3 regions of the Amycolatopsis dongchuanensis genome follow, and region 2 is predicted to be linked to each of the others. Evidence: riboswitches for the same ligand, from Rfam matches in the RefSeq annotation. Region 2 holds a riboswitch; each other region holds the start of a gene.
The links. Region 2 has a riboswitch for S-adenosylmethionine ahead of ABFX51_RS38835 (methionine ABC transporter ATP-binding protein). Riboswitches for the same ligand answer to the same signal wherever they lie in the genome.
Positions count from the first base shown of each region.

Region 1: another riboswitch for S-adenosylmethionine. It lies ahead of thrC (threonine synthase); the one in region 2 lies ahead of ABFX51_RS38835 (methionine ABC transporter ATP-binding protein).
Region 3: another riboswitch for S-adenosylmethionine. It lies ahead of ABFX51_RS27720 (aminotransferase class V-fold PLP-dependent enzyme); the one in region 2 lies ahead of ABFX51_RS38835 (methionine ABC transporter ATP-binding protein).

Region 1 covers NZ_BAABIB010000005.1:97,764-102,452, forward strand. The annotation lists gene ABFX51_RS00800 (ComEC/Rec2 family competence protein) at 1-896, shown strand, start outside; gene thrC (threonine synthase) at 899-2,164, opposite strand; SAM riboswitch class I at 2,178-2,310, opposite strand; gene holA (DNA polymerase III subunit delta) at 2,424-3,404, shown strand; gene rpsT (30S ribosomal protein S20) at 3,858-4,118, opposite strand; gene ABFX51_RS00820 (EamA family transporter) at 4,345-4,689, shown strand, end outside.
Region 2 covers NZ_BAABIB010000171.1:32,522-37,210, reverse strand. The annotation lists gene ABFX51_RS38845 (resuscitation-promoting factor) at 1-248, shown strand, start outside; gene rsmA (16S rRNA (adenine(1518)-N(6)/adenine(1519)-N(6))-dimethyltransferase RsmA) at 342-1,196, shown strand; SAM riboswitch class I at 1,323-1,414, shown strand; gene ABFX51_RS38835 (methionine ABC transporter ATP-binding protein) at 1,588-2,601, shown strand; gene ABFX51_RS38830 (MFS transporter) at 2,655-4,076, opposite strand; gene ABFX51_RS38825 (TetR/AcrR family transcriptional regulator) at 4,210-4,689, shown strand, end outside.
Region 3 covers NZ_BAABIB010000106.1:31,050-35,738, reverse strand. The annotation lists gene ABFX51_RS27740 (ArsR/SmtB family transcription factor) at 1-399, shown strand, start outside; gene ABFX51_RS27735 (DUF167 domain-containing protein) at 396-665, shown strand; gene ABFX51_RS27730 (hypothetical protein) at 601-1,203, opposite strand; gene ABFX51_RS27725 (potassium/proton antiporter) at 1,254-2,732, shown strand; SAM riboswitch class IV at 2,768-2,882, shown strand; gene ABFX51_RS27720 (aminotransferase class V-fold PLP-dependent enzyme) at 2,916-4,217, shown strand; gene ABFX51_RS27715 (hypothetical protein) at 4,232-4,689, shown strand, end outside.

The DNA.
Region 1 (4,689 bases), on a different contig from region 2:
TGCTGGTGGTGCTGCTGCGCCGGCCGCGGCTGCGAGTGGGGCTCGCGCTCGTCCTGGTGTGCGTGCTGCTGGTGGTCGTGCCGGTCCGCGTGATCGCGCCGGGGTGGCCGCCACGGAACTGGTCGATGGTGGCCTGCGATGTGGGGCAGGGGGACGCCGAGGTGCTGTCGACGGCCGAACCCGGGCGTGCCGTGGTCGTGGACACCGGGCCCGAACCGGGGCCGGTGGACGAATGCCTGGCGAGGCTCGGTGTCGACAGGGTTCCGCTGGTCGTGCTCAGCCACCTGCACGCCGACCACATCAGCGGCCTGGAGTCCGTCTTCGACGGCAGGTCCGTCGGGGCGGTCGCGGTGGGGCCGGGCCGGATGCCGGCGTGGGCGTGGCGCCAGGTGGCGCAGATCGCCGGGCGCCACGGGGTGCCCCTGCTCGAACTGGAACTCGGCCGGCGGCTCGACTGGCCCGGGCTGTCCTTGGAGGTGATCGGACCGCGTTACCCCGGTCCGCAACAGGAACGAGATGACGCGGACGGCACGAACATCAACAACGCCTCGGTCGTGCTGCGGGCTGTCACGCCCGCCGGGCGCGTCCTGCTGACCGGTGACGTGGAGCTGCTGGCTCAGGGGGATCTGCTCGCCGCGGGCACCGACCTGCACGCGGAAGTGCTCAAGGTGCCCCACCACGGCAGCAGGTTCTCGTTGCCGGCATTCCTCTCGGCCGTCTCGCCGCGGCTTGCGCTCATCAGTGTCGGCGCGGGGAACAGCTATGGCCACCCGAGCAGGTCCACAGTGGACTCACTCGTCGCGGGTGGTGCGCTGGTCGCCCGCACCGACACCGACGGCGACGCTGCCGTGGTGACGGACAACGGAGGATTGGCGGTGGTGCGCAGGGGAAAGTGAACTCAGCTCTGCAGAGCGGCGCGGACCGCGTCGGCCGACGGCGGGACCGTCGCCTTAGGACCGATCCGGCCTTCGACGGCGTCGAGCGTCTTCAGGCCGTCACCGGTGATGAGCAGGACGGTTTCCGCCTCGGGGTCGAGCTTGCCGGTCTCGATGAGCTTCTTCGTCGTCGCGACGGTGACCCCGCCCGCGGTCTCGGTGAAGATGCCTTCGGTACGGGCCAGCAGCCGGATGCCCTCGACGACCTCCTCGTCCGAGACGTCCTCGATCGCGCCGCCGGTGCGGTTGACGGTGTCGAGCACGTAGGGGCCGTCGGCCGGGTTGCCGATCGCGAGGGAGCGGGCGATGGTGTTCGGCTTCACCGGCTGGACCACGTCGTGGCCGTTGCGGAACGCCGTCGAAACGGGGGAGCAGCCGGTGGCCTGGGCGCCGAAGACCTTGTACGGGGTCTCCTCGACCAGGCCGAGCGACCCCAGCTCGCGGAAGCCCTTGTCCACCTTGGTGAGCTGGGAACCCGAGGCGATCGGCACGACGATCTGCTCCGGCAGCCGCCAGCCCAGCTGCTCGGCGACCTCGAAGGCCAGCGTCTTCGAACCCTCCGAGTAGTACGGCCGGACGTTGACGTTGACGAACGCCCACGTCTCGTTTTCGGCTGCGAGCTGCGTCGCGAGCCGGTTGACGTCGTCGTAGTTGCCGTCGACCGCGATGAGGTTGCCGTCGTAGACGGCGGTGGTGAGGATCTTGGCGCGTTCGAGGGAGGAGGGGATCAGCACGACGGACTGCCAGCCCGCGCGGGCTGCGGCCGCAGCGACGGCGTTGGCCAGGTTGCCGGTCGACGGGCAGGCGAGGGTGTCGAACCCGAACTCGCGGGCCGCGGCCAGCGCGACGGCGACGACGCGGTCCTTGAACGAGTGGGTGGGGTTGCCGGTGTCGTCCTTGACCCAGACTCGCTTGAGGCCCAAGGCCTTCGCGAGCCGGTCGGCGCGCACCAGCCGCGTACAGCCCGGCTCGGTGTTGGGGATCTCCTCGACGTTCGAGGGCACCGGCAGCAGCTTCTTGTAGCGCCAGATGTTGCGGGGGCCGGACTCGATGTCCTCGCGGCGGACCCGGCCGAAGTCGTAGGCGACCTCGAGGGGCGAGAAGTCCTCCGCGGAGACGAACTCGGGCGCGAGCGGCTGGCGGTGGCCCTCCTCCTTCGACACCAGCTCCACGGCGGGGCCGAGGTCGACGGTGCGCTGGGTGGAGGTCGAGCTGAGGGCTGCGGTCATCGCGAGGTTCCTTTCCTCATCTGTCCCGCTGACGCGGGCCGGAATTGGCACCGTGGTCGTCAGCTACCTCGCGGAATCGAGATGACAGGCTGACGCCGGTTGCCGGGGCTTCATCGGGCCGTTCCCTCTGCCCCTCTGGATGAGCGGTATTCGGTTGTCAGGGCCGCGGCGCGTGCAACGCGGCCGTTACAAACATACGACACCGTCGGCTGCCGACGCCATGCCCCTGCGGGCTTCGTCACCGTGGCAGGATCGTGAGGTGACCTCGCCAGCCACCACCACGTCGCCGCTGCACCTCGTCCTCGGCGAAGAGGAACTGCTCGTCGAGCGCGCGATCAGGGCCGCGCTCGACTCGGCCCGCCTGGTCGACCCGACCACCGACATGACGCGGACCAAGGTGTCGGACCTCACCGCGCCCGCGCTGGCCGAGCTGGTCAGCCCCTCGCTGTTCAGCGAGGGCAGGGTGATCGTGCTCGACGCCGCGCAGGACATCTCGCAGGAGCTGGCGGACGCGGTGCTGTCGTACGTGAAATCCCCTGCCGACGGGGTGGTCCTCGTCGTCGTGCACACCGGTGGCGGCCGCAGCAAGGCCGCCAAGGCGCTGCCCGCGGCGCTCCGGAAGGCGGGGGCGCAGGTCACGGAGTGCCCCAAGATCACCAAGCCCGCCGAGCGGGAGGCGTTCGTCCGCAACGAGATCCGGCAGGCGGGCGGCCGGATCGACGCGACCGCCGTCGCGGCGCTGATCGACGCGGTGGGTTCGGACCTGCGGGAGCTCGCCTCCGCGGCGGCCCAGCTGGTCGCGGACTCGGGCGGCAAGGTCGACGAGGACGCGGTGCGCCGCTACCACCGGGGCCGCGCCGACGTCACGGGCTTCGCGGTCGCGGAGAAGGCCGTTGCGGGGGATCGGGCGGCGGCGCTGGAGTCCATGCGCTGGGCGATGCAGATCGGTGTCCCGCACGTGCTGGTGGCCGACGCTCTCGCCGACGCCGTGCGCACGATCGCGCGCGTGTCGGCTGCCGGTCGCGGCAACCCGAACCAGATGGCCGGTGCGCTGGGCATGCCGCCGTGGAAGATCCGCAAAGCCCAAGGTCAGGCGCGCGGCTGGGGCGCGGAGGGCCTGAACAAGGCGATGGCGATCGTCGCGCGCGTCAACGCCGAGGTGAAGGGCGCCGCCGCCGACCCGTCCTACGCGCTCGAACGAGCGGTCCTGGACCTCGTCGAGGCCCGCGACCTGCGCTGACGCGGCATGGAGACGGGGCGACCCGCAAGACGGAGATGGTTGCGAGACCCCGCGGGGGCGTGAGCTGAGGCCGTGGGCCGTGGGAACGGTGGGCACCTTGCGGAGATGACGGTGGCTGGCGGGCCTGGAGCGGCGGCTTACGCGAGTGGGGCCTGTGGGGACGGCCGCGGTCTGCCGGAGCGACGGTGGCTTGGCCCGGACGGCGGTGGCCCTGCGGGAGCGACGGCGCCCGAGCGGGGAAGGCTGCGGTCGGTGGGGACGGCGGCATGCGGCGACGCCATGACCTGGCTGATGCTCCCCAAGCGCGCTGAGCCGGGACGCCGCTGCGAACGGCCGCGACCCGCGCGAAACGGCAGCCCCTGTTCACGCTCCCGGTCGCCACTGCACCGAAAACGCGGAAGCCCGCCACGCATGACGCATGGCGGGCTTCCGGGAAAGAAAGCGGCAGGCAGCTCAGAGCTGGTTGGCGCGCTTCGCGATCGCGGACTTCTTGTTCGCGGCCTGGTTCGGGTGGATGACACCCTTGCTGGCAGCCTTGTCCAGCTTCTTCGCGGCGGCCTTCTGCAGCTCGATCGCCTTTTCCTTGTCGCCGGCCTCGGCGGCCTCGCGGAACTTGCGGATCGCGGTCTTCACCGAGGACTTGATCGACTGGTTGCGCTGGCGCGCCTTCTCGTTGGTCTGGATACGCTTGATCTGGGACTTGATGTTGGCCACGCTGGCGCTCCTTGATCTTTTCGGCGGATCTCGTTGCCGCGTCTCAGTGGCCCCGGCGGACCGGGTTTCCTCCCTGGCGGAATGCCACACGGCAACGGTCGTCAAGGTTACCAGCCGACCTGCGAACACCCACGTGGTGCCCCGGGCCACTCAGCGCCCGATCCCGCACCGCGGTCGGCCCGGCCGCCTGATCTACTCGGGAGGCCTGTGAAAGGGGGAAGGCTCGGTGAACGGTACTGCCCTCGCGCTCGTCCTGGTCGCCGCCGTGGTGCACGCCGGGTGGAACCTCGCGGCCAAGCGCGTCGCGGGCGGGGGTGCCGCCTTCGTCTTCCTCTACTACACCGTGAGCGCTGTCGTGTGCGTGCCGGTCGCCGTCGTCGCGCTCGTCGTCGAGGCCGGGCGGCCCCAGTGGACCTGGCTGCTCGCCGCCGTGCTCACCGCGGTCTTCCACGTCGCCTACGGCACCGTCCTGCAACGCGGCTACGCCGTCGGCGACCTGTCCGTCGTCTACCCCCTCGCCCGCGGCAGCGGCCCGCTGCTGTCCGTGTTCGCGGCCGTCGTCCTGCTCGGC
Region 2 (4,689 bases):
GCGGTGACGGCTCGGTGTGGGACCGCATCGCGAAGTGCGAGTCCGGTGGCAACTGGTCGATCAACACCGGCAACGGCTACTACGGCGGCCTGCAGTTCGACAAGCAGACCTGGGCGGCCTACGGCGGCACGGCGTACGCGCCGCTGCCGAGCCAGGCGACCCGCGAGCAGCAGATCGCGATCGCCGAGAAGGTCCGCGACGACCGCGGCGGCTACGGCGCCTGGCCGATCTGCGGGCAGCGCGCCTGACCCCTTCCCTCCCTTTCGCCTCTTCGCCGGGCGCCACCCCTCGCGGGTGGCGCCCGGCGGCGTTCCCGGGGCCTGCCGGTACGCTGTCCGGCTGTGACGACACTGCTCGGTCCGGCCGAGATCCGCGGGCTGGCCGCCGAGCTGGACGTGCGGCCGACGAAGAAGCTCGGGCAGAACTTCGTGCACGACCCGAACACCGTGCGCCGCATCGTGGAGCTGGCCGGGGTCGCGGGCGAGGACGCGGTCCTGGAGGTCGGGCCCGGACTGGGCTCGCTGACGCTGGGTCTGCTGGCCGCCGGCGCCCGCGTGTCGGCCGTCGAGATCGACCCCGTGCTCGCCGCGCGGCTGCCGGAGACGGTCGCCGAGCGGGCGCCCGGGGACGCGGCGCGCCTGACCGTGCTGGAGCGGGACGCGCTCAGGCTACGTGCGGAGGAGCTGCCGGAGCCGCCTTCGACGCTCGTCGCGAACCTGCCGTACAACGTCGCCGTGCCCGTCGTCCTGCACCTGCTCGCCGAGCTGCCGTCGCTGGCCCGCGCGCTGGTGATGGTGCAGACGGAGGTCGCCGACCGGATGGCGGCGGGGCCGGGCAGCCGGATCTACGGCGTGCCGAGCGTGAAGCTCGCGTGGTACGGCACGGCGCGCAAGGTCGCCGCGGTGCCGCGGTCGGTGTTCTGGCCCGTGCCGAACGTCGATTCCGCGCTGGTCTCCTTCGAGCGCGCCGCCGAGCCGGTCACGTCGGCCGACCGGGACGCGGTCTTCGCCGTCGTCGACGCGGCGTTCGCCCAGCGGCGCAAGACGTTGCGGGCCGCACTCGCTTCGTGGGCGGGTTCCGCCGCTCGCGCGGGGGAGCTGCTCCAAGCGGCTGGCGTCGATCCGGGTGCTCGCGGCGAGCAGCTGACCGTCCGTGAGTTTGCGCAAATCGCGGAGCGACGACACAGCGTCGCGTAGCGTCACCGTGGGGGGTGGCGGTCGGGCGAAGCGGCTGGCCCAGACTCTGCCGTCCGTGTGAACCGGCGGTGTGATCTGACCCCGGATACTTGCGCGGAACACAGGACATCCGTTCTACTTTGAGGGTATCCATCCCGAGCGACTGAGAGACCTGGCTCGCCGAAGTCGCAGCAACCACCCCCCGAGAGGGCAGGTGCTACCGCCAGGATCGATGGAGGAACCTGTGTACCGCACGCGAATGCTCACCAGGCGCCGGGTCGTCGATGAGTGCCGTCGCACCGTGTGTGCGTGTCGTCGCTGACCGTTCTCTTCGCTGAGTTCGATCCTCTCTTCCGCCGCCGTCCTCTGTGGACGGTTCTTCGCGACGCGCGCACACACCATGGAGCTTTCGTTGATCACTGTCGAGAACCTGACCAAGTCCTTCCCCGGCAAGAGTTCCCCCGTCCTCGCCCTGCGCGACGTGAGCCTCGAGATCGGGGCCGGTTCGCTGTACGGGGTCGTCGGCCCGGCCGGTGCCGGTAAGTCGACGCTCGCCAAGGTCGTTGCCCTGCAAGAGAAACCGGACCGCGGCACGGTGCGGCTCGACGGGCTGAACACCGCCGCGCTCGACGGGCGTCGGCTGCGCGAGGTGCGCCGCCAGGTCGCCGTCCTCGACGGCGCCGCGCCGCTGCACGCCGAGCGCACCGTCGCAGGCAACGTCGCCGCCCCGCTGGAGCAGCTCGGCGTCGACGGCCCGCAGCGCCGCAACCGCGTCGGCCGTGCGCTCGACCTCGTCGGCCTGACCCAGCGCGCGACGCTGCAGCCCGGTGAACTGACCGAGGGGCAGCGCCGCCGCGTCGCGCTGGCCCGTGCGCTCGCCACCGGCCCCGCGGTGCTGCTCGCCGACGACCCGACCGGCGGGATCGCCCCCGAGGAGGCCGGCTCGGTGCTCACCGTGCTCGACCGGGCCCGCGCCGAACTGGGCGTGACGGTCGTGCTCACCACCCAGGACGGCGGGGTCGTGCGCCGCGTGTGCGACCAGGTCGCGGTGCTGGACTCGGGCCGCGTCGTCGAGCACGGGAACCTGCTCGGCCTGCTGACCGACCCCGGCAGCCGGATCGCCGACACCCTGCTGCCCGCCATCGACACCCCCCAGTCGCAGCTCGCGGCGTACGAGCGGGCCGCGGACGTCGTGCTCATCGGCTTCGCCGCGGTCGGCGCCCTGCTGCCCGAGGCCGCGAGCCGGTTCGACGTCGAGCTGGCGACCATCGGCGGCGGGCTGACCCGCATCGGCGACACCCCCGTCGCGCGCTTCCGCGTCGGGGTCCGCGGCGAGCAGGCCGACCCGGCGCTGGCGTGGATCGCGGAGCACGGTGCCCACGTCACCCACCTGACCGGCGCGGCGAAGCACCTCGTCGCCGCCTGAGACAGGCGAAGCCGCCCCACAGGTCCTCCCACCTGTGGGGCGGCTTCTGCTCGTCAGGCCTTCTTCGGCCCGACGAGCACCCCCACCCCGATGGCGACGGCGGCGACGATCGCCCCACCCCAGCCGTTCGCGACCGCGTAGCCGTGCACGGTGGCACCGACGGTGCCCAGTCCGGCGGCCGACGCCGTCGCGCTGGAGGCGATCGTGTTCAGCGACGCCGTGCCCAGGGAGGCACCCACTTGCTGCGAGGTGGTGATGAACGCCGACGCCACCCCGGATTCCCGCGCCTCGACCCCCGCGGTCGCGGTGTTCATGACGACGGGCATCGCGAACCCGCCGCCCGCGCCGACCACGAGCTCGACCGGCAGGATCAGGCCCCAGTAGGACGAGTCCGGGGTCAGCTGGGTCAGCACCACCAGTCCCGCGCCCATCAGCAGCAGCCCGATCACCAGCAGCGGCCGCGGGCCCGTCCTGGGCAGCAGGCGCCGCGACAGCAGCGTCGAGACGAGCACGTTGCCCAGCAGGAACGGCAGGAACGCCAGCCCCGCCTGGAACGGGCTGTAGTGCATGATCGCCTGCAGCTGGTAGGTCAGGAACAGGAACATCCCGAACATGCCGAACGAAGCACCGGCGATCGTCAGGTAGCCGGCCGAGCGGGTGCGGTCGGCGAGGATCCGCAGCGGCAGCAGCGGGTTCGCAACCCTGGTCTGCCGCACCACGAACGCCACGACGAACACGACGGCGGCCGCGAGGAAGCCGAGCACGAGCCCCGAACCCCAGCCGCGGGTCGCGGCCTCGGACAGCGCGTAGACCAGCGAGACGATGCCGCCGCTGCCGAGGATCGCGCTGATCCAGTCGAGCTTCGTCTCGCGGTGCCCTTCGACCTTCGGCAGCACGAACCAGCCGAGGACGGCGGCGACGGCCGCGAGCGGCAGGTTCACGTACAGGCACCAGCGCCAGTCGAGGTACTCGGCGAGCGCGCCACCGGCCAGCAGCCCGAGCGCGGCGCCGGACATCATGATCGCGCTGAAGATGCCGAAGGCCTTCGCGCGTTCCTTCGCCTCGGTGAAGGTGACGGTGAGCAGCGAGAGCGTGGACGGCGCGAGCATCGCGGCGAAGACCCCCTGCGCCGCGCGGGCCGCGATGAACATGCCCGGTCCGCTCGCCGCGCCCCCGACGGCCGACGCGAGCGCGAACCCGATCGCGCCGACGATCAGCGTGTTCTTGCGGCCGAGCCGGTCGGCGAGCCGGCCGCCGAGCAGCAGCAGGCCGCCGAAGGCCAGCGTGTACGCGCTGATCGTCCACTGCCGGGCGGCGTCGGACATGCCCAGCTCGTGCTGGGCGGACGGCAGTGCGATGTTGACGATCGTGGTGTCGACGATGACCAGCAGCTGGGCCAGTCCGATCGCGACCAGCGCCCACCACCGGCGCTGGTCGGTTCTGGCCCCCTCGGGGGCCGCGAGTGTGGTTGTCATGGAGTTCCCCTCAAGCAGTAGGCTGGCGTCGGCATTACTTGACGGCCGACAAGTTAACTAGCCGGACGTAAGGTAAGCTCAAAACTAGCCGGGCGTCAAGTCAGTTTGAGAAGTTCTCAGGAAGGGGTGGGCGATGGCGGGGCGTCGCAGCGACACGAGGGAGCGGATCCAGCAGGTCGCGCTCGACCTGTTCGTCCACCAGGGGTACGAGAAGACGTCGCTGCGGGAGATCGCGGAACGGCTGGAGGTCACCAAGGCCGCGCTGTACTACCACTTCCGCACGAAGGAGGACATCGTCGCGAGCCTCCTGGACGACCTCGCCGTCTCGGTGGACGAGGTGCTGGAGTGGGCGCGTGCGCAGGAGGACCCGGCGGGGACCCGGCAGGAGCTCATCCGGCGGCTGGCCGCGCTCATCGGGGGGCGGTACGGCGCCGTGATGCGGCTGTGGCAGGAGAACCAGCCCGCGCTGAAGGACTTCCACGACCGCAACCCGCTGGTCGCGCGGATGAAGGAACTGATGACCATCATCACCGCCGGTGAGCGCGATCCGGCGGCGCTGCTGCGCGGGCGGCTCGCGCTGGCCGCGCTCGTCATGGGCAACGCCCCCCAGATG
Region 3 (4,689 bases), on a different contig from region 2:
CCCGCGCGCGGGCTGAAGGAGTCCGTGCGCGTGCGGCGGCTGGCGTTCGCGCGCACCTGCTACGACCACCTGGCGGGCACGCTCGGCGTGGCGCTGCGCGACGGCATGGTGAAGGCCGGGCTGGTGGACCTGGGGGACGGGCTGACGCTCACCGGCCGCGGCCGGGACGTGCTGGCCGAGCTGGACGTCGTGGTGCCCTCCCGCGGGCGGCGGCCGTTGCTGCGGGACTGCCTCGACTGGACCGAGCGGCGCGACCACTTCGGCGGCGCCGTGCCGGCGGCGTTGCTGGCGCGCGCCACCGCCGCGGGCTGGGTGCTGCGGGAGCCGCACCGCGCGGTGCGGGTGTGCGTGGCGGAACCGTTCGTGCGGCTGGGTGTCGAGCCGGAGGTGCTGGCGTGACCCGCTTCGCGATCCGGGTGAAGCCCGGGGCGAAGCGGGACGCCGTCGGCGGGGAACACGCGGGCGCGCTCGTCGTGTCGGTGCGGGCGCCCGCCATCGAGGGCAAGGCGAACGAGGCCGTGCGGAAGGTGCTGGCCCGCGAGCTCGGCGTCCGCAGCCGCGATGTCCTTGTGGTGCAAGGGGAACGCGGCCGCGACAAGCTCATCGAACTCGCCGCGGCACCCGCCGGGGTCGAGGACGTGCTGGCGGCACTGCGGGCGCGGTGAGCCGCCGCGGCCACGAGAACCGCAGGCCGTCACCCGGCGGCAGGTTCAGCCACGCGTCGCCAAGCCTTCGCAGGGTACTGGTGGCCCGCTGTAAATCCGTTTCGTCGTAAGGAAAAGGATCCTCACGCAGCGTGCCCCAGGCGTCGCGCGCGGCGAGGAACGGGTTCCCCGTGCCGTGTTCGACGGCCTCGTGCACCACCCACGCCAGCAGTTCGGCGACCCCGATGTCGCGCGCGTGCCCCGCGATCAGCCGCCTGCTGCGCTCCCGTGCGTCGTACCGCTGGCGGCCGTCGAGCACCCGCACCGAGGAGAACAACGCCCCGGCGGCCAGGCAGCCGAACACGCCGGTGCGCCAGCCCAGTTCGCGTTCGGTCACCGCGTGTGCCAGGTCGTGCGGCACCCGCGACTTCCGGTCGTACGACCGCATTTCCAGTGTCACGCCGTCGTCGCGGTGCACCAGCGTGAGCGCACCCCGCGGCGACGGGGAGAAGACGACGAGCACCGGCTCAGCATCCCCGGCGGGTCCGCGCCGGTCCACGGGTTTTTCCGGCGGTTCTATACCCTTGGGTGCGCGGAGGGGAGGTGGCGGTGGCGGAACTGCCGGTCGTGCTGGGGCTGGGCGCGGCCGTGCTGCTCGCGGCCGTGCTCGCCGTCCGGCTGTCCACCAGGGTCGGGCTACCGTCGCTGTTGATCTACCTCGGGTTCGGCGTGCTGCTGGGCGAGGCCGGATTCGGCATCCAGTTCTCCGACGCCTCGCTCACCCAGTCGCTCGGCCTCGCCGCGCTGGTGCTGATCCTCACCGAGGGCGGGCTGACCACCCGCTGGTCCTCGGTGCGGCCCGCGCTGTGGCAGGGCATCACACTGTCCACAGTGGCCGTCGGGTTGAGCATCGCGATCACCGGCGCCGCACTGCACTGGCTGCTGGGCCTGGACTGGCGGATGGCGCTGCTGTGGGGCGCGGTGCTCGCGTCCACGGACTCGGCCGCGGTGTTCTCGGTGCTGCGCAGCGCGGGCATCCCGCGCCGTCTCGCCGGGGCGCTGGAGCTGGAGTCCGGTATCAACGACGCCCCGGTGTACATCGTCGTGGTGGTGCTGGCGGAAAGCACGCGCGTGGACTGGACGCTGCCGCTGCTCGTGGGGTACGAGCTGCTCGCGGGCCTGGCGATCGGCGCGGTGCTCGGGCTGGCCGGCGGATGGGCGCTGCGGCGGGCCGCGCTGCCCGCCACCGGCCTGTACCCGCTGGCGACGGTCGCGGTGTGCGTCGTCGCGTACGCCTCCGGCCAGTTCGCGCACGCCTCGGGACTGCTGGCCACGTACGTCGCCGCGCTGGTGCTGGGCAACGCCCGGCTGCCGCACCGCTCGGACACCCTGTCGTTCGCGGAGGGCATGGGCTGGCTCGCGCAGATCGGGCTGTTCGTGCTGCTGGGCCTGTTCGCCTCGCCGGAGCGGCTGCTCGACGCCGTGGTGCCGGGGCTCGTGGCGGGTGCGGTCGTGCTGGTCGTCGCGCGGCCGCTGTCGGTGCTGCTGTCGCAGCTGCCGTTCCGGGTGCCGTGGCGCGAACAGGTGTTCCTGGCGTGGGCCGGGTTGCGCGGGGCGGTGCCGATCGTGCTCGCGATGATCCCGCTCGCCACCGGGCTGCCCGGCGCGGAACGGCTGGTGGACGCCGTGTTCGTGCTGGTGATCGTGCTGACGCTGGTGCAGGGCACGGCGCTCGTCCCGGTCGCGAAGGTCCTCGGGCTCACCGGCGGCGCCGAGCCGAAGGAGATCGAGGTCGACGCCGCGCCGCTCGACGAGCTGGACGCGGCGTTGCTGCAGGTGCGCGTCCAGCCCGGTTCCCGGCTGCACGGCGTGTACCTCAACGAGCTGCGGTTGCCGCCGGGCGCTTCGCTGAGCCTGATCGTGCGGGACGGCACCAGTTTCACGCCGCAACGCGACAGCAGGCTGCAGGAGGGCGACCAGTTGCTGGTCGTGGCGACGGAATCCGCGCTGCAGCACGCGGAGCAGCGGCTGCGGGCCGTGGACCGGGCGGGGCCGCTGGCCCGCTGGCGCGGTGAGACGGGGCGTTGATCGGAGTGGAAACCGTCGGCTAGAGTGTCGGCATAGGTCATGAGTGCCAGCGCGTAGCCCCGGCTTGCTGGCCGGCAACCCTCCGACCGCGGTGGGGTGCCCCGGGTGAGGACCTGGCCCGCCGCGCGGTGCGGTGGGCAAGCGCGGGCCCCTCGTGGGTCCTGGACCCGCCGAGGAGGCGTCATGACTCTCGCACTCGACCCCGTCGTCCGCACCACCGTGCCGGCCACCCTGAACACCCGCGTGCCGCTGGTGACCGGGGAAACCGTCGAGTACGCCAACCTGGACCACGCCGCGAGCGCGCCGTGTCTGGCGGCGGTCCGTGACGCGGTGGACGAGTTCCTGCCGTGGTACGCGAGTGTGCACCGCGGCGCGGGTTTCGCCTCGCAGGTGTCCACAAAGGTCTACGAGCGGGCACGGGACGCCCTGCGGCGCTTCGTGGACGCCCGCTCCTCCGACGCGGTGATCTTCACGCGCAACACCACGGACTCGCTGAACCTGCTGGCCCGCGCCGTGCCGCGGCACACCTCCGTGGTGCTGTTCGACACCGAGCACCACGCGGCGCTGCTGCCGTGGCGCGGGCCGAACGTGCGCCGCATCGCCACCCCGCGCACCCGGCTCGCCGCGGTGTCCGCTGTGGACAGTGCGCTCGCGGAGTGCCCGGAGGGGCCGCGGCTGGTCGTGCTGACCGGGGCGTCCAACGTCACCGGCGAACTGCTCCCGGTGCGCGAAATCGCCGCGGTGGCGCGGAAGCACGGTGCACGCGTCGCGCTCGACGGTGCCCAGCTCGCGCCGCACCGCCGGATTTCGCTGCGGGAGCTGGACGTCGACTACGTGGCGGTGTCCGGGCACAAGCTGTACGCGCCGTTCGGCGCCGGTGCCCTCGTCGGACGGGCGGACTGGCTGCGGGCCGCGGCCCCGTACCTCGCCGGTGGCGGCGCGACGAAGAACGTCACCGAGGGCGGCGTGGTGTGGCACAGCGGCGAGGAGCGGCACGAGGCCGGATCGCCCAACACCGTCGGCGTGTACGCGCTCGGTGTCGCGTGCGAGCAGCTCTCGGCCGACTGGTCCGCGGTGACTGCGCACGAGGAGGAGCTGCTCGGCCGCCTGCGCCGGGGGCTCGCCGCCGTGCCGGGGCTTTCGGAGCTGCGGCTGTTCGACGACGACGGTGACCGCGTGGGCACGGTGAGTTTCGTGGTCGAGGGGTACGAGCCGGGCTGGCTCGCGGCCGTGCTGTCCGCCGAGTACGGCATCGGCGTCCGCGACGGCGCGTTCTGCGCGCACATCGCGACGCGGCGGCTGACCGGCGGGCAGGCGGCGCTGCGGGTGAGCCTCGGCCTCGGCACGACCGCCGAGCACGTCGACCGCCTGGCGCTCGCGCTGCGGCAGATCACCGCCCGCGGCGCCAGGTGGACCTACGGGAAGCCGGAAGGTCGCTGGGCGCCGACACCGGACCCGCGTGCGGTGCCGTCCTTCCTGCGCTGAGTACCCTCGCCCCGATGACTGGGGAACGTCGGGCCGCGTGGTTCCCACCGGCCCTGCTGGGGTTCGCGTTGCTGGCGGCGACCGCGTGGGAGCTGCGCTCGCCGCGGCCCTGGTTCGCCTACACCTCCCTCCAGGGGTTCCACCCGGTGCGGCAGCAGCAGTACCTGGTGGGGGTGCCGTACCAGCAGTTCCTGCTGACACCGCCCGCGCTGCCCAGCGCGTGGCGGTGGGGGACGCCGTGGCAGCTGGCGGTCGCGGTCGCCTTCCTCGGCGCGCTCGTCTGGTACCGGCGGCGGATCGGGTCGCCGGGCCGCGTCGTGCTGACCGGCGTGGCGGGGCTCGCGGTGATCGCGTTGTCGACCGGGCTGGCCGCCGCCACCCGGTCGGCCGACGGGCAGGTGCTCGCGGCGGCCATCGGTGCTCCGCTCGGTCTGCTCGGGTTGTGCGCCGGTGCGTGGGCGGTGGTGCGGCC